One region of the Metaplanococcus flavidus genome, then DNA from elsewhere that is predicted to be linked to it. Evidence: riboswitches for the same ligand, from Rfam matches in the RefSeq annotation. Region 1 holds a riboswitch; the other holds the start of a gene.
The links. Region 1 has a riboswitch for FMN ahead of ribE (riboflavin synthase). Riboswitches for the same ligand answer to the same signal wherever they lie in the genome.
Positions count from the first base shown of each region.

Region 1 (11,551 bases):
ACTCAAAAGCCGAAGACCAGGATCAATACGCTGTTTGGGCAAATGATCGTATACTGACAGGGCGCGATCCCCATTCATCCGAGCTCTTTGGCAGAGAACTGGCGAAAGCCCTAACCCGTCGCGAGCTCGAGCAGGAAGAGAAGTATTTTGATTAAACCCTTCCTTCCTCGGGTATATAGAAAATAACCATTAAGAACGAGGAGGCATAAATTGTGAATGATAAAAATCAGAATGATCCACAAAATCAAAATGATATAAACCAGAATGAACCACAGGAACGCGAAGAATATATGAGAGACAGCACAGACAACCTGGACCGTCCACCTGAAAAAAAAGAAGGATTGGAAGCACCAAAAGTAAAAGAAATGAATAAAATCAAAGTCGGGGTAGCCATCTTCGTCGTTATTGTACTGATCATCCTTGGTTTAGGAATCGGTTTTGATTTATTCGGTTTGATGGACTGACAACTTTTTCGACAATAATATTTATAGACCAAAAAAAGCTCTCCTTTGAAAAGGAGAGCTTTTTTGATAAATATAATATTTGTTTACATTCCTTCTGTTAACTTAACTTCTGCTTCCATTAATTCTGCTCCGCGATAAAATTGGACTTTCAAAGTATCGCCCACTTCCGCTTTTGTATACAGATATTGGCGCAGGTCAAGCATCGAATCGATTGCATCTCCGTCTATTTCGACAATGACGTCACTTTGCTGCAGGCCGGCAGCTTCTGCACCCGACTCTTTGGCAACTGATTCGACTACAACACCTTTTTCCAATTCAGCCGGTAAGTTCAATTCACTTTGCCGAATTGGAGCCGGTACACTTTGCAGGTCCAAAATGGATACGCCAAGTGCAGGTCTTTCAACTTCACCTTCTGTTTCCAAATCTTCGATGATTGGAATAGCTGAATTGATTGGAATCGCCAAGCCGATGCCTTCGACTGCATCCTGAGCAATCTTCATCGAGTTAATCCCGATTAATTGACCTTGGCTGTTGATCAAAGCTCCTCCGCTGTTTCCTGGATTGATGGCAGCATCAGTCTGCAGTACTTCTGCCTCCCAGTCTGCTGTTCCATCTTTGTTAATGTCTACCGGGATCGAACGTTCAGTCCCTGAAATTACTCCGGTAGTTACGGATCCTGAAAATTGAAGTCCCAGTGGGTTACCGATAGCGATGACTGGTTCTCCCGCTTGCAAGACCGAAGAATCTCCGAATTCAATGACATCTTTGATGTCGGCAGAAGCTGTTTTCAATACTGCCAAGTCTGTCAGCGCGTCTGTGCCAAGAACTTCTGCATCAATTTCAGTTCCATCAGACAATGTGACTTTTACTTGTTCAGCGCCTTCAACAACATGGTTGTTTGTGACGATGTAAGCAAAATCACCTGTTTTTTTATAGATGACGCCTGATCCGGCACCTGCAGGCTGAAGGTCATTGGTATTATTCTGGCTGAATGAACTTTGCTGCCCACTTTGTAAGTTCGATACTCCGACAACTGATTCAGAAGTGGCATCCACAACTTCCGTCACGTCTGAAGTGAAGACTGACGAAGCGTTTTCCAGTCCACTGACGTTCTCCGTTTGCTGCGTTTGCTCAACCATTCCCTGCTCAGTGTCTGTGAAGCCCGGCAGTACTACGCCGACAAGGACCGCCCCTGCCAAAATCCCCGTGAAGCCTGACGCAAAATTGCTTTTATTCTTTTTCTTCGGTTCTGTTGAATTATAATAACCCATTTTAATTGCCTCCTGATTTTTGAGTTTTCTTCTATTTTCGAGCAACCGGCTCCCATAAAGGCAATCCGTTTTGCTGTTAAATAAAGAATATCAGGGAATTATGAATAAACTATGACCGAAGAATTAAATATCATAGAAACTTTAAATCTTTAAAGAAAGCAAAAAAAAAACACAAAAGCGGCAATCGCTTCTGTGTCATTTTTCATCAGGGAGCCGGATAACGAATTTTGTTCCTTTGCCCTTTTCACTCTCCACGCGGATTTCGCCGCCATGAAGTTCCACTAATTGTTTGACGATCGACAGCCCTAGCCCGAATTGGCCGCTGCCACGCGAGACATCGGATTTGAAGAAACGGCGCCAGATCAAATCTATTTCCTCCACGTCGATGCCTGTGCCCGTGTCTTCCACTTCAATGAGGGTGTAGCCGGGTTCTGAGAATGCACTCAGACGGATTTCCCCGTTCTCTGTAAACTGGATACTGTTTTTCACGATATTCGTTAGGACTTGTATGATTCGGTCCATATCCACAAAAACTTTTTGGCCTTCGGGCGCATTAATCAGAATCGTATTGCCTTTTTCCGCAGCCAGAAATTCCATTTGCTCCTGAATGATTTCCAGCAATTCCTGCGTTTCCACTGTTTCCTTCAGCAAAGTCACCTGATTGGATCGGATTTTTTCATAATCCAAATTTTCATTGACCAGCCGCATCAGCCTTTTTGTTTCCTCACTGACAAGGCGAATACCCCGTTCCCGCTGTTCTTCTTCGATCATATCGCTGCGCAGACCTTCAATTACCCCGGCAATTGTTGTCAAAGGCGTTCTCATTTCATGAGAAACATCAGCCATGAATTGGCGTCGCCGATTTTCGAGGCGATCGATTTCTTCATTGGATTCCTGCAGTTTGGCAGTCATTGCATTAAAATCTTTCGCAAGATCACCAAATTCATCATACCCGGCTTCAGGAAGCTCCACATTATAATTTCCTTCGCTGACCATTGCTGTCGCTTTCCGCATTTTCTGCAGCCGGCTGACATGCCTTTTGGACAACAGATAACTCAGCAGAAGCGCAATCGCCAGAGCTGCCAGCATGGCTGTCAGCAAGGTCCGGTTCAATTCAGAGATCATCTCGCTTGTGCCGCTGACGGGGGAAGCCAGCAGCACGCCTCCCGCCAGCTGATTGCCTTCAACATACGGCAGGGCAACAAATGTTACCGTATTTTCAAAACGTTCTACGTCCCGGTTGACGACCACTGTTTCGCCCCGTTCAATCAGATTCCATTCTTCCGCAGTCAATTCAACAGGCGGGAAAGCTTCCGATATCGGATATAGGATGCGGCTTTGCTGGTCAAAGACGATAAAGTTTATATTCTGTGCCTGCAGTATAGAGACATATTGCTCAAGATTGGCTGCCGGACGCGGCCCTTCCAGATCCCTTAAGATTTGCTGCCCAAAACTCTCCAGCTCATCCGCTTTATCCTGATACGCGAAATCTTCGACATAACGAACAAAAAGGAGACTGAGGATCAGAAAAGATATCAGCAGAATGCTGAGATGACTGCCCATCAATTGATAAAAATAATTAATCCGCCTGTTCTTCAAATTTATAGCCAACTCCCCAAACGGTGTGGAAATACTGGTCACCGCCGGTTATTTTTTTTCGAATCCGTTTGATGTGGACATCAACGGTTCGCTCATCCCCATAAAACTGATAGCCCCAAACTCTTTCCAGCAACTGTTCCCGGCTGAATACCTGTTTCGGGTGCTGCAGCAGGAACACCAGCAGATCATATTCCTTCGGCGTTAGATTATCGACAACGGAACCGTCCTTCATCACTTCACGGGTTGTTTTATCCACCCGGAAATGTCTTGTTTGAATTCTGTCATCCGCAACCTCCGCTGTATGGGACCTTCTTGTAACCGCTTTTATCCGCGCCATCAGCGTCAGCGGGCTGAAAGGTTTCGTCACGTAATCGTCCGCGCCCATTTCAAAACCGATGACCTGATCCGATTCACTGTCTTTTGCCGTCAGCATAATTATCGGAATCTGGTCGCCCAGTTCCCGGATCTTTCTGCAGACGGTTATGCCGTCCATTCCCGGCAGCATCCAGTCCAGGATCAGCAAATCATAGTCATTCTGCTTATATTTATTGAACCCCTCGATTCCATCCGAAGCAAAATCACCAATAATCCCTTCTTTCGAAAAGAACAATTCCAGCATCGTACTGACGCTCGGATTATCTTCTACAACCAAAATACGCATCCCAGACCTCCTCCACCTTTATGTAATAAAGTTAAAACACTGTCGTGCGTTAAGCAAGTAAAAAAAAGCCGCTCCTATTTGAGCGGCTCTGTTTTCAAGCTTTTTTTGCCTTCATCTTATATTTTTCAAATAATTCACCGATAAAGTCATAATCAATGGCAATATTATTTTCGTATGCATATTTCACTCCATAGCCCAATGCGACGGTCATGGCTGTGGCCACTGTGCCGCCAATGACCGAGCCCGCTCCGGGAATGAACTTCAGCGCCTGCCTGTAAATCGTGTGGCCGACTGTCTGAGTTGCCGTGATGACAATCATATCCTTCGCAGCTTTTTTGGTTAATGGCTTATCGTATAATTTCGAAAGCTTGATGATCAGACCTACTTGAAGGGATGTCAGCGGCACAACGTCCGATCCCGGAATCGGTGATGCACCGATAATTCCGGCGGAAACACCGGCACCGACAATCCACCTTGTAGCTGCGGAGGACTTTTCTTTCATGCTTTTGGCAAAAAGCAGGTCTTTACCTTTTTTTTCAAGGATCACAAGAATTTCCCGTTTCAAATCTTCCAGGTTTTCACCTGTCTTTGAGGAGATTGGAATCACTTTGTATTTGTTATTCGTATGATTTTTTACGAATTGGATAAGTGAAGGGATATTTTCAGCTGCATCGATTTTGTTCAGGACAATCAGGATGTCCTTGTTGTTCTTTTCGATGGCGGTGAATTTCTCCTTTTCACTATCGGAAAATACGGTTCCCGCAGCGTTCAGGAAAAACAGTACAACATCCGATTTCTGAACGAATTCGAGTGTCTTTTTCGGATTTTCATCATTTGGATCATTCAGCCCCGGTGTGTCCATGAATTTAATATTCTCAAGGCCATGCATATTGTATGGATCGACACTGACCGTTTCGCCGGGCATAGGGTTTGTGCTCGCTATGTCTTCCCCGATGATTTTATTCACCGTTGAGGATTTTCCTGCGTTGACTTCCCCGATCAACGAAATCAGCAAATCCTGTTCCAGCATATCGTTAACTTTCTTCATCTCATCTTCAAACATCTTATTCATTGTTTGCATTACTTCATCTTCAAACTTTTTCACCAAATCCAGCCGCCCCCTTAAAGATATCTATCCTTATTATAATCGTTCTATCCATTACAAACTATTTTAACACTAGGAGTAAAAATTGGTGTACAGGGAATAACAAGTATTATCAGTAAAAAAGGAGTGTTCGAATGCAGAACTTAAAAGCTTTATTTCTCAATACTTCATTAAAAAGCACGACAGAACCTTCCCATACGGAAGGCTTCATGGAAGATGTGAAAGTACACTTTAATCAGCTCGGAGTGGAATCGGAAATTGTCAGACTGGCGGATTATAATATTGCCTATGGTGTCCAGGCAGATATGGGGGACGGCGATGAATGGCCGAAAGTGTACGAAAAAGTAATGGCAGCCGACATCCTGATTATCGGCACTCCCATTTGGCTCGGCGAAAAGAGCTCGCTATGCACACAGGCGATTGAACGTCTATACGGCAGCAGCAGTGAAACCAATGACAAAGGACAGGCTGTTTTCTACAATAAGGTCGGGGGAGCTATCGTAACCGGCAATGAAGACGGAGCCAAGCATTCAGCCGCTTCCATTCTTTACGGACTTTCCCATATCGGTTTCACTATTCCGCCGAATGTTGATGCCTATTGGGTCGGCGAAGCGGGACCTGGTGATTCCTATATGGATGCCGGCAGAGACAATGATTTTACCAAGTCAACAATCGAGCGTCTTGCCTATAATACGTATCATTTTGCGGGTATGTTGAAAAACAACCCGATTCCCGCAGAAGGCAACACATTAGAATAGCTAAAAGCCCGGAATCTGGATTCCGGGCTTTTTTTAGATTAAATTCAGTTACAGTTTTTTCATCAGATTTGCCATTTCAATTGCACCTGCTGCAGATTCCCAACCTTTGTTGCCAGCTTTTGTTCCGGCACGCTCAATGGCTTGCTCGATGGAATCCGTTGTCAGCACACCGAAAATTACCGGAATCTCGGATTGATCACTCGCACGGGAAACGCCTTTTGCCACTTCGCTGCACACAAAATCAAAATGCGGAGTTGCTCCGCGAATTACTGTTCCAAGTGTAATGACGGCGTCATATTTCCCGCTGACAGCCATTTTTTTTGCGACCAACGGGATTTCGAATGCACCGGGAACCCAGGCGATTGAAACGTCTTCCTCATTGACGCCGTGGCGCTTCAAAGCATCTTCTGCTCCGCTTAATAATTTTCCTGTAATAAATTCATTGAACCGGCCGACAACTATGCCGATTCGTAAGCCTTCTCCATTTAAATAACCTTCATAATGTACCGTCATTTTCATTCTCCTTTTTGGCTGTGGTTTGAAACAGCTTCCTGAATTTTTTGCTGATATGAAACAAGATCTTTTATTGTTAGAATGCCCAGCTTCAGTCTTTCGGCCACTGTAATCAGGTCAGGAACTCTCGCCATTGTGCCATCCGCATTCATGATTTCACAGATAACCCCCGCCGGAGCCGATCCCGCCAGTTTTGCCAAGTCGACAGCAGCTTCTGTATGCCCTGTTCGCTCAAGGACGCCTCCGTCTTTTGCAATTAACGGGAAAATGTGGCCTGGGCGCTTGAAGTCCGAGGGTTTTGCACCTTCCTGCACCATACTCAGAATCGTATGCGAACGTTCAAACGCGCTGATCCCTGTTGTGGAATCTTTATGATCTATGCTGATGGTGAAAGCAGTACCATAATCATCCGTATTGTTATCGGTCATTAAGCCGACTCCAATTTTTTTTGCAAGCTCTTCAGTAACAGGCACACAAATTAAGCCGCGGCCTTCGGTAGCCATAAAGTTGATGATTTCTGGTGTAGCGTGTTCACCCAGAGCGATGAAATCACCTTCATTTTCACGGTCTTCATCATCGATGACGATGATGGCTTTTCCCTCTTTCAAGTCCTTCAGCGCTTCCTCTACTGTATAAAACAAAATTATGCCTCCTTCTAGAATCCTTGTTCAGCCAGCCAGTTTCTGGACATGCCGGGTTTTTCGGCCTGTTGGATTCTTTCTGTATACTTCGCCAAAAGATCACATTCGATATTTACGCGTTCACCGATTCCTTTTTCACCAAGCAATGAATCTTCCCTAGTAGTGGGAATCAATGAAATTGTGATTGTATTCTTGTCTACCGAAAATACTGTGAGGGAAGTGCCGTCTACGCATACGGAACCTTTATGCATCATAAATTTCATAAGAGACGGATCCAGCTCAATAATTTTTGTCACGGCATTCGACTCTTTTTTTACTGAGCGAATAATTCCCACTCCATCAACATGGCCACTGACAAAATGGCCGCCGAAACGTCCTGTTGCAGGCATTGCCCGTTCGAGATTGACGCGGGAGCCGGTTCGCAGCTCCGACATCGTCGATGATTGGACGGTTTCCGGAATGACGTCGACTGTAAAGGATTTTTGATCATATACGGAAACAGTCAGACAGACGCCGTTGATCGATATGCTGTCTCCTCTTTTGATATCATCCAAGATAAGAGAGCAGGCAATCGTCAATTCCATAGCCTGGGGTTTTGCGCGAAGCGCTGTAACATGTCCCATTTCTTCCACAATTCCTGTGAACATTCAGGCACACTCCTCTATTTGGTTCTGGACTCCGTACTTTACTGCTGGTGTTTCATAAAATGGGTTTTTTTCCACCATGGGGCGAATGGGTGGTGGGGAATGAAATGCAGAGTAGCTTGAAGATGTTTTTGAAATTACCGATGTGCCGGTCTTCTTTTCACGAAATATGGACAGACAGATTCCAGGCATGCCCAAATATCCCCCTATTTTGAGGGAGTGAGGCTGCTCCTTTGTGTTTCGAGAGTCAGAAATGAAAAACCGCTGGTGTATTTTGTTTAAATTCATAAAATTGCTCCTTCCGATTCGGTAATCGAAAAGAAGTGGCACATAACAAATCAGAGTGAATTCTTCTCCCATCCAGACTTTAACTGTCGGTGCCGGATTCTCACCAGCTCCACCGTCAGCGGAACGGGCAACTGCGTTGCCTTTTCCGCTGACGGGTCACGGACTTACAGCAGGGCGCTGTTCACCGCCGGTAGGGAGTTTCACCCCGCCCCGAAGAATTCAATTCGATTATTTGTCTATTACATAGTAGCATAGGAATTAATAAGAAAACATCTATTCATATTCTCGAACCCGGGAGGTTTACTATGGCTCATACCATGACAGTTAAAGGGTTGGACGTCGATCCGGAAACCCGCTGCAGGCATTATCATTCAGCAATTGACAGGATTGCCATTAAATTTTATTGCTGTGGAGAATATTTTCCATGCTTTGAATGCCACGCGGCTGTTGGTTGTGGACACCCGCAAGTTTGGCCGAAAGATAAGTTTGCTGAAACAGCAGTACTTTGCGGCTCCTGCGGAAATACGCTTTCAGTCGAAGAGTATCTTCAATGCTCTTCTACATGTCCCCATTGCTCGGCATTGTTTAACCCTGGATGCAGTCTACATAAACATTTATACTTTGCATAGAAAAAAAGCAGGAACAGACAACTTATGTCTGCTCCTGCTCTTCAATTCTCATTGACATCACGATCTGTTCACCGCTTGTGCGCATGTAGCGTCTGCCTGTATCTTCGAAACCCGCTTTTTCAAAAAGCCTTTTCGCAGGCTTGTTTCTGGCGTTCACACCGAGTACGACTTCGGTGAAAGACGGGAATTCACTGCGCAGAAATTCCGGCAGTGCATAAATTGAACCGGTCGCAATTCCGCGTCCCTGGTATTTCGGATTGACTGAAAACCCCCGGAGCAATAAAGCATTGGGGTTGTTGGAGTATTTTTTCCGATCTTCTGATTCATCGAGTTCCAGAAAACCTGCCGCCTCGTTTCTTACCTGAATTATTACAAGGTGTTTTAACGGATTCTCTTTATCCCGTTCAATGATATCCTGCGGCATTCCTGAAAATTGCAGCTGATCTGAAGGCAGTTCATAATCTACTGACATTTTTGTATCATATAAGCTGAGGGAAATTTCATTTTTACTTATCATGTTTACTCCCCTTTCCGAAACCTCGATGTGTCTGCCGTCATATTCTACTCCTGTTTCAATGTAACTGACACCACTTCCGGCCGATTCAGAATGCGAAATGGAAATCCACTGTTTCCGAGCCCGCGGCTTAGGACCAATTGTGTATCATTTTGTTGAAAAACGCCTTCGGTCATTCTCGGAAACCAGCCCTGTCCTGGTGCAAATACTCCACCAATTCCGGGAATCTGTACTTGGCCTCCATGTGCATGACCCGAAAATACAACATCAATTCCATTTTCCGCATAGACGTCCAACAGCTCAGGGCGATGCGCAAGCAACAAAGTAAAATTATTTGAAAGCCCGGCTTCCGTGATCGCCATATCCGTATAGTCGTAATCATGATAATAAGGGTTTATCAACGCATCGTGGACACCGGCTATCTGCACGGTTTCACCATCGACTTCCCAATCAACTGTTTCGTTTTCAAGATAGCTCACTCCGCGTTCAACCAATGCCTCTCCAATTTCATCAATCTTATTTGAAGCCACTTCATGGTTGCCCGTTACATAATACACTTCGCTCATTTCCACCAGCGCATCTATTAGAATAAGGGCAGCATCCAAATCATATCTGTTGCTGTCAATCAGATCTCCTGTGATGAAAATGGCATCGGGCTTAGCATCTTCCACTTTCTTTATCAACGACTCCTGGTTTTCGCCGAATGTGGCATTGTGCAAATCGGAAACCTGGACAATCCTTTTGCCATCAAACGCGGCAGGCAGCTCTGCTGATGAAACTGTATAATCTGTAGTTTGAATCCAATTATTGCTCCCCCATAAAAAAACCATGACCGCTGCTGCAAATATAAATATTACAATTAACTTTTTCATTTAATCTACCTTCTATTCTGTTTGAATCAGGTCTATCGGTGTGATGATTCCTGTCAGTGCCTCATCTTCCTTACCATTGCGCGTAATTAATATGGCCTCAAGCTTGTGTCCGGATACTACCGAATTCTTGAAAATTTCTTCTGCTTCATAGACTGGTGTATTTGACGCGATGAAACGAAAATTGTTCCCGTTTTTCTCATATTTCAGTATGTCGTCCATCGTTGTAATTTCCCTGGAAATAACTTCCTCTTCCACTGTCGCCGCCAGCCATCTCATAATGCCATTGGCCGTAAGAAGTCCTGAAAATTCACCGTCTTTATAAACAGGAATGTGTTTAAAATTCTTATCCCTAACCATACGTAATACTTTTCTCAATGTGTCGTCCGAATTGAAGATATGAACTTGTCTGGCGAAACTAGTCCCAACTGTAATGGGGCGGGACAGGAGGTTTTCAATATGCTCAATCAATTCGACAATTTCTGTATGGGGTTTGGCAATCACAAATTCCGTTGCTGTTCTGTGATGAACGATGGCATTCCGTAAATCACCAAATTCGCGCAAATCATCTTCATACTTCCTGATTGCAGCATGTTCTTTTTTGGACAGCTCTATGGCCGTGAAAAAACTGACATGATCATTTCTGTCGATCATGCCTTTCATTATTTTTTCGATTTTATTGAACGCTATCAAGAACCGTTCAGAATTTTGTTTCCCCATCCGATCCCCCTCTTTCAGATACTGTAATTTCAATTTTCAACCGGTCTGGATCTTCCATGAAAAGCGCATAGGTTCCATTGCCTCCAGCGTATGGATGGCGATCCTGATATAGAATCTTTCTACCTGATTGTCGCATTTTTTCTGTAATTGCGTCCACTTCAGAACTGGACGATGCGTGAAAAGCGATGTGATTCAGCCCTGCGGATTTTCTATGATAGCCGAACTCAAGAAATTCCGGCTCAGTCTGAACAAAAACGATGTATGTTTCTTTGTGTTTGTAGCTGAAGCCTTCAGCCCATTCCTGGTATAAGGAATAACCCAGCAGTGGAAACAGCATATCATAAAATTTTCTGGAAGTTTTCAAATTCGATACATTCAACTCAATGTGATGAAGCATCATTGCACCTCTTTCCCCTTGCTCTCGAAAATTTATTTAAAATGAAAATGCTGCAGCTCCATGGAACAGCTGAAGCAAATCGATCTATACTTTAGTTGTGGAAGCCTTTTTCTCCGAAAGAAAAATTCCGAGTGCCAGCAGCAGCGCGATCAATAGCATTGTCAATCCTGCTGACCACCAGAAATCCCCCAAGTCCGGAGCTGCCTCTAACCATGATGCCGCATACGCCGGCAGTTTTAATGGTGAAACGGGCCAGTAGGTACCGAACAAACTATCAATCACCTGACTGATGAAAATCACGCCCAGTGAAACCGCTGCCGCAAGCCCTGCATTGGGCATGAGGGCGCTGGATACGAGTACAATCGAAACCACCAATAGGATCCATAGACTATAAGTCGCGCCAAATTGCAGGAAATCAACCCAGTTGATGCTGCCAAACAACAGGTATGTATAATAATAGCCCCCCAGGAACCCCAGC
Region 1 covers NZ_JBHTKI010000002.1:104,422-115,972, forward strand. The annotation lists gene ACFQ1X_RS00895 (type 1 glutamine amidotransferase domain-containing protein) at 1-155, shown strand, start outside; gene ACFQ1X_RS00900 (hypothetical protein) at 213-464, shown strand; gene ACFQ1X_RS00905 (S1C family serine protease) at 548-1,735, opposite strand; gene ACFQ1X_RS00910 (ATP-binding protein) at 1,931-3,334, opposite strand; gene ACFQ1X_RS00915 (response regulator transcription factor) at 3,315-3,995, opposite strand; gene ACFQ1X_RS00920 (GTPase) at 4,090-5,103, opposite strand; gene ACFQ1X_RS00925 (flavodoxin family protein) at 5,235-5,858, shown strand; gene ribH (6,7-dimethyl-8-ribityllumazine synthase) at 5,907-6,371, opposite strand; gene ribB (3,4-dihydroxy-2-butanone-4-phosphate synthase) at 6,374-7,012, opposite strand; gene ribE (riboflavin synthase) at 7,027-7,659, opposite strand; FMN riboswitch at 8,001-8,166, opposite strand; gene ACFQ1X_RS00945 (CHY zinc finger protein) at 8,250-8,573, shown strand; gene ACFQ1X_RS00950 (GNAT family N-acetyltransferase) at 8,596-9,090, opposite strand; gene ACFQ1X_RS00955 (metallophosphoesterase) at 9,135-9,959, opposite strand; gene ACFQ1X_RS00960 (CBS domain-containing protein) at 9,972-10,676, opposite strand; gene ACFQ1X_RS00965 (VOC family protein) at 10,657-11,073, opposite strand; gene ACFQ1X_RS00970 (ABC transporter permease) at 11,158-11,551, opposite strand, start outside.

Region 2 (11,551 bases), on a different contig from region 1:
TATGATCGATGTTAAAAGCGAGCATGGACAGGGAACTTCGTTTTATTTTCTTCTGCCTTTGAAAAAGATGTAACTTTATTCGACATAAAACGACTAATTTTAAGAACGGGGGGAGTATATGAATGACTCCGTTTTCCACAGGCTATATGACCAGTATCATCAGGACGTTTTTCAATTCCTGATTTACCTGGTCAAAAACCGCCACATTGCCGAAGATCTGATGCATGAGGTGTATATTCGGGTTTTCCGGGCGTATGACCGGTTCGAAGGAAAAAGCTCCGAAAAGACCTGGCTTTTTTCCATCGCCAAAAATGTAGCGATCGATCATTTCCGGAAAGTTTCTGTCAGACAGAAACATTCCATGGAACACTTTGATTGGGAAACGCAGCAATTGACCTCTTCTGAGCGCTTGCCGGAAGAAATTTCTTTATTGAATGAAGACAAGCTCTCATTATATAAAGCATTGGATACTTGTACAGGCGACCAGAAAATGGTTGTCCTCATGCGTTTTTTCCAGGACTTGTCCATAGCTGAAACTGCTGAAATCCTTGACTGGTCGGAAGGGAAAGTCAAAACGACCCAGCACCGTGCCATAAAATCCCTGCGCCAAAAATTAACCGCAAAGGAAGGGGGATTGCAAAATGCCGAATAACAAATGGGATGAAGACCACATCGAAAATTTGTTACGGGATTTCCCCGCTATTAAAGACGAACGTCCGAAAGAAGAAGTATACAAGCGTCTGAAAAATGACCATAAACCGAAGAAAAAGCCGAAGCGCTGGATTCCTATGCTGGTGGCAGCCTTGGCATTTATCACTTTTGGTGTGTTATTGGCATCGACATTGGGACAGAACGGTAACGACTCCGCCACAGATATGAGCGGATCCGAAAGTTCCGGAGAAAGTGCTGACAGTTATTCAACGGCAATTGAAAACGACGGCAGTGATGATTCGGCCGCAACCGGAGATTCAGAGGGGACTGAAGAGGCGGCAGAGGCGGAAGAAGCTGACGCATTTACCGCCTCGCAGGAAGCTGACCCTTTCGGAGCTGCTTCTGTATATGATGAAGACCTCGGTGAAAATACTCTGTTTAAGCTCGGCATGACAGAAAACGCATTGGTCATTCCCGTTTCCTTCATCATTTCGGAAGAAAGGCTGCAGGAAGATTTCGGAACTGTTGAAGTGGACGCTGTTGAACTTTATAACCGCTATGCGGCTGAAGTGGACGAGGAATCATTGGGATTTGATGATTATCATCCTTACAGCGGCACGATTACAGCATCAGCTCAAGGAATCGAACATGCACTGCCGGCCGATCACGATTATGATATGGCTTCAGCATCGATGACTGTCTATTTCAATTCACTCTCTGCCAGTTTCAATGAGGCAGCTGAAATTACCATTGTCAATGAAGCTGGTGAACCTGTTGAATTTGACCAGGTGGGCCCCCTTGAAGCAATCAATCCTGCAGTCCTGAATGTGGCATATTATTCTTATGCCGCTGCAAATGGTGAAAACCATTTGACGCCGGGCTATAATATGCCTCACGAAAATGCAGTGGAAGCTTTGGAGGCGATGAAATCATCTCCGAGTGATCTCTATACTTCACTGGTTCCGCCTGAATTGAATTACGCGGTTACAGAAACGGAAGGGACTGTAACAGTCACATTCAACGAAGCAATTGACTTTGATGCATTCGACTATGAGGCAATAATTCGCATGATCGAAGGAATGGCCCTTGCAGCTGATTCGTTCAGCAAAGAGCTGGTTATGGACAACACCGCAGCGGGAAGTTGGGACAGATTTGACTTTACTGAATCTTTACCGGTGCCTGTAGGAATCAATGTGATGGAATTTAATAATTAGCAGGAAGGTGCACTGTAGGCAAAGCTGTTTACAATGCATCTTTTTTCAATTATCATTATTATGTAATACAATAAAATATCGATTCATCTTCGGGGCAGGGTGCAATTCCCTACCGGCGGTAATTGAACACTTGTTCATAAGCCCGCGAGCCGTAAAACGCAGGATTTGGTGAGATTCCAAAGCCGACAGTATAGTCTGGATGGGAGAAGGTGAAGGTGCGGATGTGTGTCGTTTACTCCAAACGGAACGCTTATTAAGTGTGCCTTTTCTCCCTTAAGTGATTTTTCGCTTGAGGGATTTTGTTTGTAAACGCATGTTCCAAGCCTTTCTTCTGGTGAATCACGACAAGGAGAGAGGAATATGAAGAACAAGAAATTACAGTCGATGATTGTAATCGGGATGTTGAGCAGTATTTCATTTATACTGATGCTTTTCAACTTCCCATTGCCGGCATTGCCACCATTTTTAAAAGTGGATTTCAGTGACGTGCCGGCGGTTATCGCGGCAGTTACGATGGGTCCGGTAGCCGGTATACTCGTCGCCTTTTTCAAAAACGTTTTGGATTGGCTGTTCCAGGGAAGTCCGACCGGTGTTCCAGTTGGCCACCTGGCGAACTTTGCAACTAGCATCCTATTTTTCATGCCGGTGTATTTTATTTACCGCAAATTATCGACTAAAAAAGGAATGGCAGTCGGTTTGGCTGCTGGTACCTTGTCAATGGCAATTGGCATGAGCATACTCAATTATCTTGTTTTCCTGCCAATGTATACGTACTTCCTGGGTATTCCTGCTGAAACAGGCAATGCGCTGTTCGGAACGATTGTATTGGGGATTTTGCCATTCAATCTGATCAAAGGCCTCCTCTTGGCCACAGTAGTTCTGCTCATGTTCACCAGTATGCACAGGTGGATTGAACAGCAGCGAATGTTCTATCGGGCTTAATGAATCAAATTCGACGGCTTTTGGAGCCAAAATAAGAAGAGCCAGTGGAACGAGCGAAGCGTCGCTTGTCACACTGGCTCTTCTTATTTCCCGAAAAAAATGCCCCGAGAAATAATTCTCGGGGCATTCAGGCCGCACAATTTTCAGTCTTCATATTTTAATGGGTCGCCTTCAAACGGAGTGTCTGAAACTTTGATGGAATCTGTTGGACAGCCTTCGAAAGCATCTTCCATGTCTTCTTCCAACTCGTCTGGAACTTGTGTGTTCCCCATGTTATCATCTAGGATAACAAAAGCGATTCCTTCATCATCATAGTCGTAAATGTCAGGTGCCGCAGCTCCGCAGGCGCCACAGGCGATACAAGTATCTTTATCGACAATGGTATACTTAGCCATAATCTTATTCCTCTCCTTTATCTCCGAACAAGTTCAGTTATGCTATCGTTTTTATTCTAAAGGTGTTTGTTCAGTTTTTCAACCATAAACCGCTAGGGGGTGCAGTCTTGTTATTTGAAGATATTCTTATCATTATTTTAAAAGCAGTGGACGGCGAGCGGACAATATCCTCTCCCTTTCACCTGCTGAAGGGTAAAAAATCCGGTCAGACCATTCAGGATATCGGCTATTATAAGCTTTATCCGTTTTTCGGGCTGTTGCCCCGGCTTGATAAAAAGGACTATGACAAAGCTGTACAAACGCTCTTGCGCAAAGGCGTGATTGTGATCGATGGCCAAGTTGTCCGCGTTACAGAAAAGTCTGGCAGCTATAATCCTGAGCCGAATTTATTGAATGGCTGGAAATACCGCGGGAAAGAACATTTATTCATGGACCGCCTGTCACTCGCTGTTCAGACTTTCTCACACATTCATCAAAACAGCAGGTTGTTTGATGCCGTTGTCATCGCGGATGATATTCAACGCTGGGTTAAATACTATCTTCAAAGAATCGATTTCCGGAGAACAGAAAGCTGCCAAAGATTCAGACAGGAAATTGCTGAAAGTCTTGCGTTGGTGAAAGTGGAAGATCAGCAGAAGATGATTGTGATGCAGCGTCTCTCGGGATACAAACTTGGAGGGATGACATGGGAGCAGATTTCCCTGGATCATGGCCATGGCATTATTGATATTCAGCTGCAGGCGATTGAGACATTGCACGGCTGGATGGAAGAAATCGAAACCGGAAAATTTCCTCTGCTGAAGATCCTGCTGGAGGGGGTCATCCAGCAATCATCGTTGACAGAAACGGCTAAGCGGACGGAAAGCTATTTCAAAAATGGCCGTACTCTTGAAGAAATCGCTGCGCTTCGCGGACTGAAAACAAGTACCATTGAAGATCATTTTGTGGAATTGGCCATGAATGACCCAGTCTTTGATATCACAGCTTTTATTGAAAAAAACCTGTTCAGCAAAATCGTCGCAATCAGTCAGGAATACAACACCAAGAGGTTGAGGGCCATAAAAGAAAATGTGCCGGAAGCTTCCTATTTTCAAATCCGGCTTGCTCTGGCCGCTAAGGGGGAGAATACATGAACCTTGAAGAAACACTCCTGAAAACCTATGGCTTTCCTTCATTCAGGCCAGGCCAAAAAGAAGTGATAGAAAAAATTGTCGCCGGACAGGATGTCATAGCTTTACTGCCGACGGGTCTCGGCAAATCCATGTGTTATCAATTACCTGCCCATTTGCTCGAAGGAAGTGTATTGATCGTATCTCCATTACTATCTCTCATGCAGGATCAAGTGGCACAATTGAAAAAAATGGGAGAGAAATCGGTGACGGCCATCAATTCATTCCTTGATCCCCGGGAACGGAAGCAGGTGCTGAACAATCTCGGCAACTACCGCTTTATTTTTGTCTCTCCGGAAATGCTGGTTCAGCCGTTTATCAAAAAAAGGCTGAGTGAAATTCGAATTTCTCTGCTGGTTGCGGATGAAGCGCATTGCATTTCGCAATGGGGTTTTGATTTCCGGCCCGATTATTTGCGAATCGCAGAAATTTTGCCTGCAATCGGGCATCCGCGTGTGCTGGCGCTCACCGCCACCGCTACATCCAAAGTAACTGAGGAAATAAAAAAGTATCTGAAGATCACCGAGCCTTTTATTTACAGCCATCCGATGGACCGAAAAAATATTGCTTATGATATTAGGAAATTTGCGAATGGCAATGAAAAACTTGAATGGCTGTGTTCTTTTGTCGCTGAAAATAAAGGACCGGGCATAATTTATGCGGGAACCCGGAAAAAGTCAAAGGAACTGTCGGGTTTACTGAATTTGGCTGGCATCCGGACCGCTTATTATCATGGTGGCATGGAGCATCAGGATCGTATTTTTGTGCAGCAGCAGTTTCAAAACGGTGAATTGGAATGGGTCTGTTCGACCAACGCATTCGGGATGGGGGTGCACATTCCGGATATCCGCCATGTCATCCATTTCCAGATTCCGACATCCATTGAAGGCTATGTCCAGGAAGTGGGCAGAGCGGGGAGAGACGGCAGCCCGGCACTTGCCACTTTGCTTTATGCTTACGGAGACGAAGAGCTGCTCCAGAGCCTCGTACTTGATGATCTGCCGACGAATAATGAAATCAGGGAAATATACCGGAGCAGTGGTGGCTCTGCCCAATTGGTTGAAATGGGCATTGTGAGGGAGACTTCCCTTAAAGTCGTATCTTACTGGAAAAATCTGTTCACAGAAAAAGAAACGATACGTCAAATTGAAAAGCAAAAAATTGAAAAAATAAGGCAGTCGGATAAAATCAGGAAATTGGTGGAAATGGACAGCTGCATCAGAGAATATCTAATCGAAAGCTTTGATCAGACATTGGAAGAGAAGCCCCCGAACTGCTGTGTCAATGATGGACTTGATTACACGCCCTTTTTGGAAAGCAGAAATAATGCAACCATGGATGTTCCCGATACGTGGGAGAGCCGTCTGAATGTGATTTTATCATGCTAATAATGTATTATTATGGCATTTACAAATGGGACTTTTTTCGTCATAATGAAGATATTAGATAAGAATGGGGTAATTCATATATGGACAAAAGAAATTATCGGGAATCCTTGGAAAAGGATCGCCAGGAAATCAATGCTGAAAATACGTCGACCCTGTCACGGAGAGCGCATCGGCAGCCAGGAAAAAAGAAGGCGCCTAAACGCAAGAACTTTTTATTGCCGGGCTTATTTTTTATTTTCATCCTCATCCCGGTCTCTATATTAATATATGTCGCTTTCTTTTATGTGCCGGATGACACGTTGATCGGTGCAGAAAATGAAAATGAAGTGAGTTTTGAACAGACGTCGCCATCTGAGAAATCCGAAGTCCTTGTTCCGGAAGAAACGGAAGATGAAAATACTGAGAGATCTGAAGAGACGGCGGATGAAGAACAAACCGTTGAAGCGGATGAGAAGACTGAAGAAAAAACCGAAGAAACAGTAGAGGAAGAACCGGTTGAAGAGGCGACAGAGCCTGCAGAAACCGAGAAGCCTGTTGAACAAGAAACTCCTGCGGCTGCACCGGAAGAACCGGCAGAAGAGGTTACATCTGACGTGAAAACTGTAATCGTGAAAGAGCAGGAAACATTGTATCGAATAGCTGTCAATAATTATGGGGCTTCAGGAGCTGGCGCTGCAGTAGAAAAGATCAAACAGGCCAATAATTTAAGCTCCAATGAAATTTACCCGGGCCAAACGTTAATACTGCCTTAACAAAGGGTATTCATATTAAGAGTAAGATATACAGATACAACCAATAGACAGGAGTGGGCGAATGTTCGTAAAAAGTGCGATGATCAGAAAAGAGAAATGTTATACAGTCAGTCCGGGTGAATCGGTTCAAGTCGGACTGGATTTACTGGAAAAATACTCGGTTGATGCTTTACCGGTCATTGAAGGAACCGAATTCAAAGGTATTTTCACCTGGTATCATGCGTATAAGGCGTTTTTCAATTCCGGGAAGAACAAGGAAGACTACATAATGTCTACCAAAGTTGAAGATATTCTTGTAAACGAAGATGTTTTGCTCAGTGTTGAAGATGTTTACGAGAAGGCATTGGTTGAATTGAGCGATTTTCCGATTATTGCCGTTGTGGAGGAAGGCGAATTTCTTGGTATTATCACCAGGTTTGATCTGGTAAATCAGCTTCAGAGCGCTTTCGGGATGAAAAAACCCGGATACCGGATCACATTCACTGCAGTGGAATCTGAAGGGCGAATTGGTCGTCTCGGAGAAGTGATCGAGAAATACAAAGAATCAGTTATCTCCCTGGTTACATTCGATGAAACCGACAAACTGGTCCGCAGAATTGTATTGAAGATCCGCAAAAAGGATAATATTGATAAATTCGTCAAGGAACTCGAGAAATCAGGATTCCGCGTACTGGATATTTCAGAAGATTAATAGCAAAATAAAGAGGCATAAGCAGATTTTGCTTATGCCTCTTTATTGGTTGGAGGTTGAAGGAGTGGGGCATATGAAATACGTCATCGGAGTAGGAATCGCATCAGCTGCAACCCTACTGTTTTCCATGGTGAAAAATGCGGATGATATAAAAGAAAAACGACACATCATTAATTTGAAGACGAATAAAAATTTCCGCCCTTTCCGATTAGTTTTCATCGCGGATATCCACCGAAAAAAATTGCCTGAGGAATTTCTTGGTTCTTCTGCAGATGCCATTATTATCGGTGGGGATCTGACGGAGAGGGGAGTGCCGTTGCATAGGACAGCTGATAATTTGCGGATATTAACGAGATTTTCACCGGTCTATTTTGTGTGGGGCAACCATGACCACAATGTGGGTGAACGCAAGCTCCGCAAATTACTGGAGCATTATAAGGTGAAGGTACTGGAGAATGAGTCTGTTGAATTATTTGGCCAGCCCAATTTAAAATTAGTCGGCATCGATTATTTCGGTGAACGGGAAAGTAAACTTGAAAAGGCTTTTGCCGATGTCCGGAAAGAAGATACTGTGCTGTTTGCTGCACATACGCCGGCTATTTTTAAATTTTTGCCTGCCACCGGCAATCCACAGCTTCGAATGGCCGGTCATTTACACGGTGGCCAGATCAGACTGGGCAAAATTGGTTTTTATAAAAAAGGTTCGTTGAAAAAAAGAGGATCAGGATATGAACTTGTCACAAATGGTTATGGAACGAGCACTCTGCCTATGAGGCTGGGGGCAGAGCCGCAATATCACGTTTTGGATATTTTCCCTGAGAAGATTTAACACTAAGTTGAGTAGCATTGAAGTTCAAAATCTTTTATGCTGATAATGAAATAGAAATTCGATTGGCAGGAGTTGGCGGGAATGGAAACAACAGATGTTGTGATAATCGGCGGTGGTCCTTGTGGCCTTTCTGCCGCTATTGAATTGAAAAAAGCGGGGCTTCAGGCCATTGTTATAGAAAAAGGCAATGTGGTCAATGCGATCTATCGATATCCGACACACCAGACTTTCTTTAGCTCCAGTGAGCGTTTATCCATTGGCGGCATTCCATTTATAACGGAAGAAAGGAAGCCGAGAAGAAATCAGGCGCTTGTTTATTACCGCAATGCGGTAACAATGTCGGGCATTGATGTAAGGCCCTATGAAACGGCAATATCAGTCAGCAAAGACGAATTTTTTACAATCACCACGTCAAAAGGTGTCTATTGTTCCAAGTATCTTGTGGCCGCAACAGGCTATTATGATCAGCCGAACGCGTTGGAGGTCGAAGGTGCTGAACTTCCTAAAGTGATGCATTATTTTAAGGAGGGGCATCCATTTTTCAATCAGGATGTATTGGTCATAGGCGGAAAAAATTCTGCTGTGGATGCTGCCCTGGAATTGCATAAGGCCGGAAGCCGGGTCACTGTTTCCTATCACGGCACCAGTTATTCCAAGAGCATCAAGCCTTGGATTCTGCCGGAATTTGATGGACTGGTACGAAAAGGCGAAATCAAAATGCTGTTTGATTCGATGGTTGATCGGATTAAAGAAGACGCTGTTGAATTGACAGTGGATGATCGCAAGGAATTCATCAAAAACGATTTCGTTTTTGCCATGATTGGCTATCATCCGAACCATAAATTTCTTGAAAATATGGGCATTGCAGTAGATCCGGCTTCCGGACGGCCAGAATTTAATGAGGAAACCATGGAAACCGGAGTGAATGGCCTTTTTATCGCAGGTGTCATTGCAGCGGGCAATAATGCCAACGAAATATTTATAGAAAACGGCCGTTTTCACGGACTGCAGATTGCAGAAGCGATTCGTGCGAGGGAATTTGGAATATAAATTGAATTGTTAAAGGGTACAAAGAAATTTTTATAGGGGAAGCCTCGGAAGGAGATATCATCATGAAGAAAAAAGTATCATTGATTACTACCGGAGGAACGATTGCAAGCCGTGAAATTTCAAAAGGGCTGTTGAAATCTGGAGCAATTTCCGGCAGGGAGCTGGCTGAGCTATGCCAACTTCCTGAAGATATTGAAGTGAATGTCATAGATGTTTTTCAATTGCCCAGCATGCATATCGGTTTTGAACAGATGCTGGAAATCCAACAGGCTGTTGAGCAGGAATTTAAGGACGACTCGGTCAGTGGTGTGGTGGTGACACATGGGACAGATACTTTAGAGGAAACAGCTTTCTTCTTGGATTTGACTCTGAATGACAATCGCCCAGTGGTGGTTACCGGCTCTCAGCGTTCACCTGAAGAAGTGGGCACGGATGTTTATTCGAATCTGAGAAATTCCATTAACGCTGCAGTCGATCTTACGCTGCGGGATGTGGGAACAGTCGTAGTTTTCAACGAACGGATCTATTCAGCCAAATACGTGAAAAAAGTCCATTCGAGCAATCTGCAAGGGTTCGATTCTTTTGGCCACGGCTATTTGGGGATTATCGATAATGATAAAGTCAGAGTCTACCAAAAACCGATTTATCGTGAAATACATAAAGTAACCGAAGATTTACCACGGGTCGATATTGTGAAATGCCATTCCGGCCAGGATGGCTACATGATTGAAATGCTCGTAAAAGGTGGTTCTGCAGGCATTATACTCGAAGCGGCCGGCAGGGGGCAGGTTTCACCGCATATGGTGGAGTCGATTGCACAGGCTGTAAAATCAGGCGTTTTTGTCATCTTGTCCACCAGTGCCGAAGAAGGTCATGTTTACCCATCTTACGGCTATCCGGGAAGTGCCCACGATCTTCTGGCTCAGGGGGTCTTTCTGGGAAGTGATTACGACAGCAAAAAAGCCCGCATCAAACTGGCGGTCGTACTGGCTTCTTCCGGTAAAGTGGATGAACTGACTTTTTCTGTTTAGAACAATTCGTGAATCGGCTAAAAATTCCCAATATATCGTGATATACTGAAGATACTTTGAGTAAAGGAGCATCACGATGATTATATTATTAACTGCAGCGATAGCTCCTAGCCTGGCATTATTCAGTTACTTTTATCTGCGTGATCAATTTTCGCAGGAGCCATCACGATTATTATTCCAAAGTTTTATCTATGGAGCCATTCTGACATTTCCAATCCTGTTTCTTCAATATGTTTTCAATGAAGAAGAAGTGTTCAATTATACGTTGACGAATTATATATTATTCCCAAGTATCATAGAAGAGTTTTTTAAATGGCTGGTTTTATTGATCGCCATTTTCCGGCACGTGGATTTTGAAGATCCTTATGATGGAATTCTTTACGGTGCAAGTGTTTCCCTCGGGTTTGCGACTGTGGAAAATATTCTTTACTTGCTTGAGTTCGGAACAGATATAGCATTTATCAGAGCATTATTGCCGGTGTCGAGCCATGCATTATTTGGTGTTGTGATGGGGTATTACTTTGGAAAGGCGAAATTCTCTCATTCCGGGGTTGAACATAAATGGCTGTTCCTGGCCTTATTTATTCCGCTTGTTCTGCATATTCTATACAATGCAAGCCTCTACTTCAATGATAATTTCCTGGCCGGAGCGGCGCCGTTTATGCTGTTCCTCTGGTGGTTCGGCTTAAGAAAAGTAAAGCAGGCCCATTTATTGTCATTGTCACATTACCACCAGAGAAATTCAAAAATGTCCTGACTTTTCGCCCGAGAAATCGGACCGGAGATTTAGGGTTTTTTTGTGCAAAGAGCGCCGCTTCGCTGGTCTGCCAAAGACCTTATTGCTCCTGCATCGCTTCGCTGCTTCGTCGCAGAGAGATGGCCCAAAAATGTTTGGGCCATCTCTCGCTGTCGCTTTTCGTTGTCCAGACTCCAGCGGCCCAGCTCTTCGGGACATAAGCCAGAATAGCTATGCGGCAAAAAGCGCCGCTTCGCTATCCCGTCTTATGCCTTTCAGAGCTTAGCGGGCGCTGTCGCTTTTCGTTGTCCAGACTCCAGCGGCCCAGCTCTTCGGGACATAAGCCAGAATAGCTATGCGGCAAAAAGCGCCGCTTCGCTATCCCGTCTTATGCCTTTCAGAGCTTAGCGGGCGCTGTCGCTTTTCGTTGTCCAGACTCCAGCGACCAGATTCTCGGGTCATAAGCCACTCTGTTGTCTAGTCTCCAGTGCCCAGCTCTTCGGGACATAAGTCAACCCAGCTATGTGGCAAAGAGCGCCACTTCGCTGGTTTGCCTTATGCCTTTCAGAGCTAAACAGGCACTTCCGCTTTTCGGGACTGCGCGGCTGAAGACACGCCACTTCGCCAGATCGTCTTATGCCTTTCGAATCTAGATGGTCGCTTCCGCTTTTCGTGTGTTAAAATATGTTGAATACATATGATG
Region 2 covers NZ_JBHTKI010000008.1:100,846-112,396, reverse strand. The annotation lists gene ACFQ1X_RS05570 (ATP-binding protein) at 1-73, shown strand, start outside; gene sigX (RNA polymerase sigma factor SigX) at 119-652, shown strand; gene ACFQ1X_RS05560 (hypothetical protein) at 642-1,865, shown strand; FMN riboswitch at 1,947-2,080, shown strand; gene ACFQ1X_RS05555 (ECF transporter S component) at 2,226-2,807, shown strand; gene ACFQ1X_RS05550 (ferredoxin) at 2,951-3,202, opposite strand; gene ACFQ1X_RS05545 (helix-turn-helix domain-containing protein) at 3,310-4,335, shown strand; gene ACFQ1X_RS05540 (RecQ family ATP-dependent DNA helicase) at 4,332-5,759, shown strand; gene ACFQ1X_RS05535 (LysM peptidoglycan-binding domain-containing protein) at 5,840-6,511, shown strand; gene ACFQ1X_RS05530 (CBS domain-containing protein) at 6,573-7,202, shown strand; gene ACFQ1X_RS05525 (metallophosphoesterase) at 7,276-8,031, shown strand; gene ACFQ1X_RS05520 (YpdA family putative bacillithiol disulfide reductase) at 8,113-9,081, shown strand; gene ACFQ1X_RS05515 (asparaginase) at 9,144-10,112, shown strand; gene prsW (glutamic-type intramembrane protease PrsW) at 10,189-10,869, shown strand.
Region 2: another riboswitch for FMN. It lies ahead of ACFQ1X_RS05555 (ECF transporter S component); the one in region 1 lies ahead of ribE (riboflavin synthase).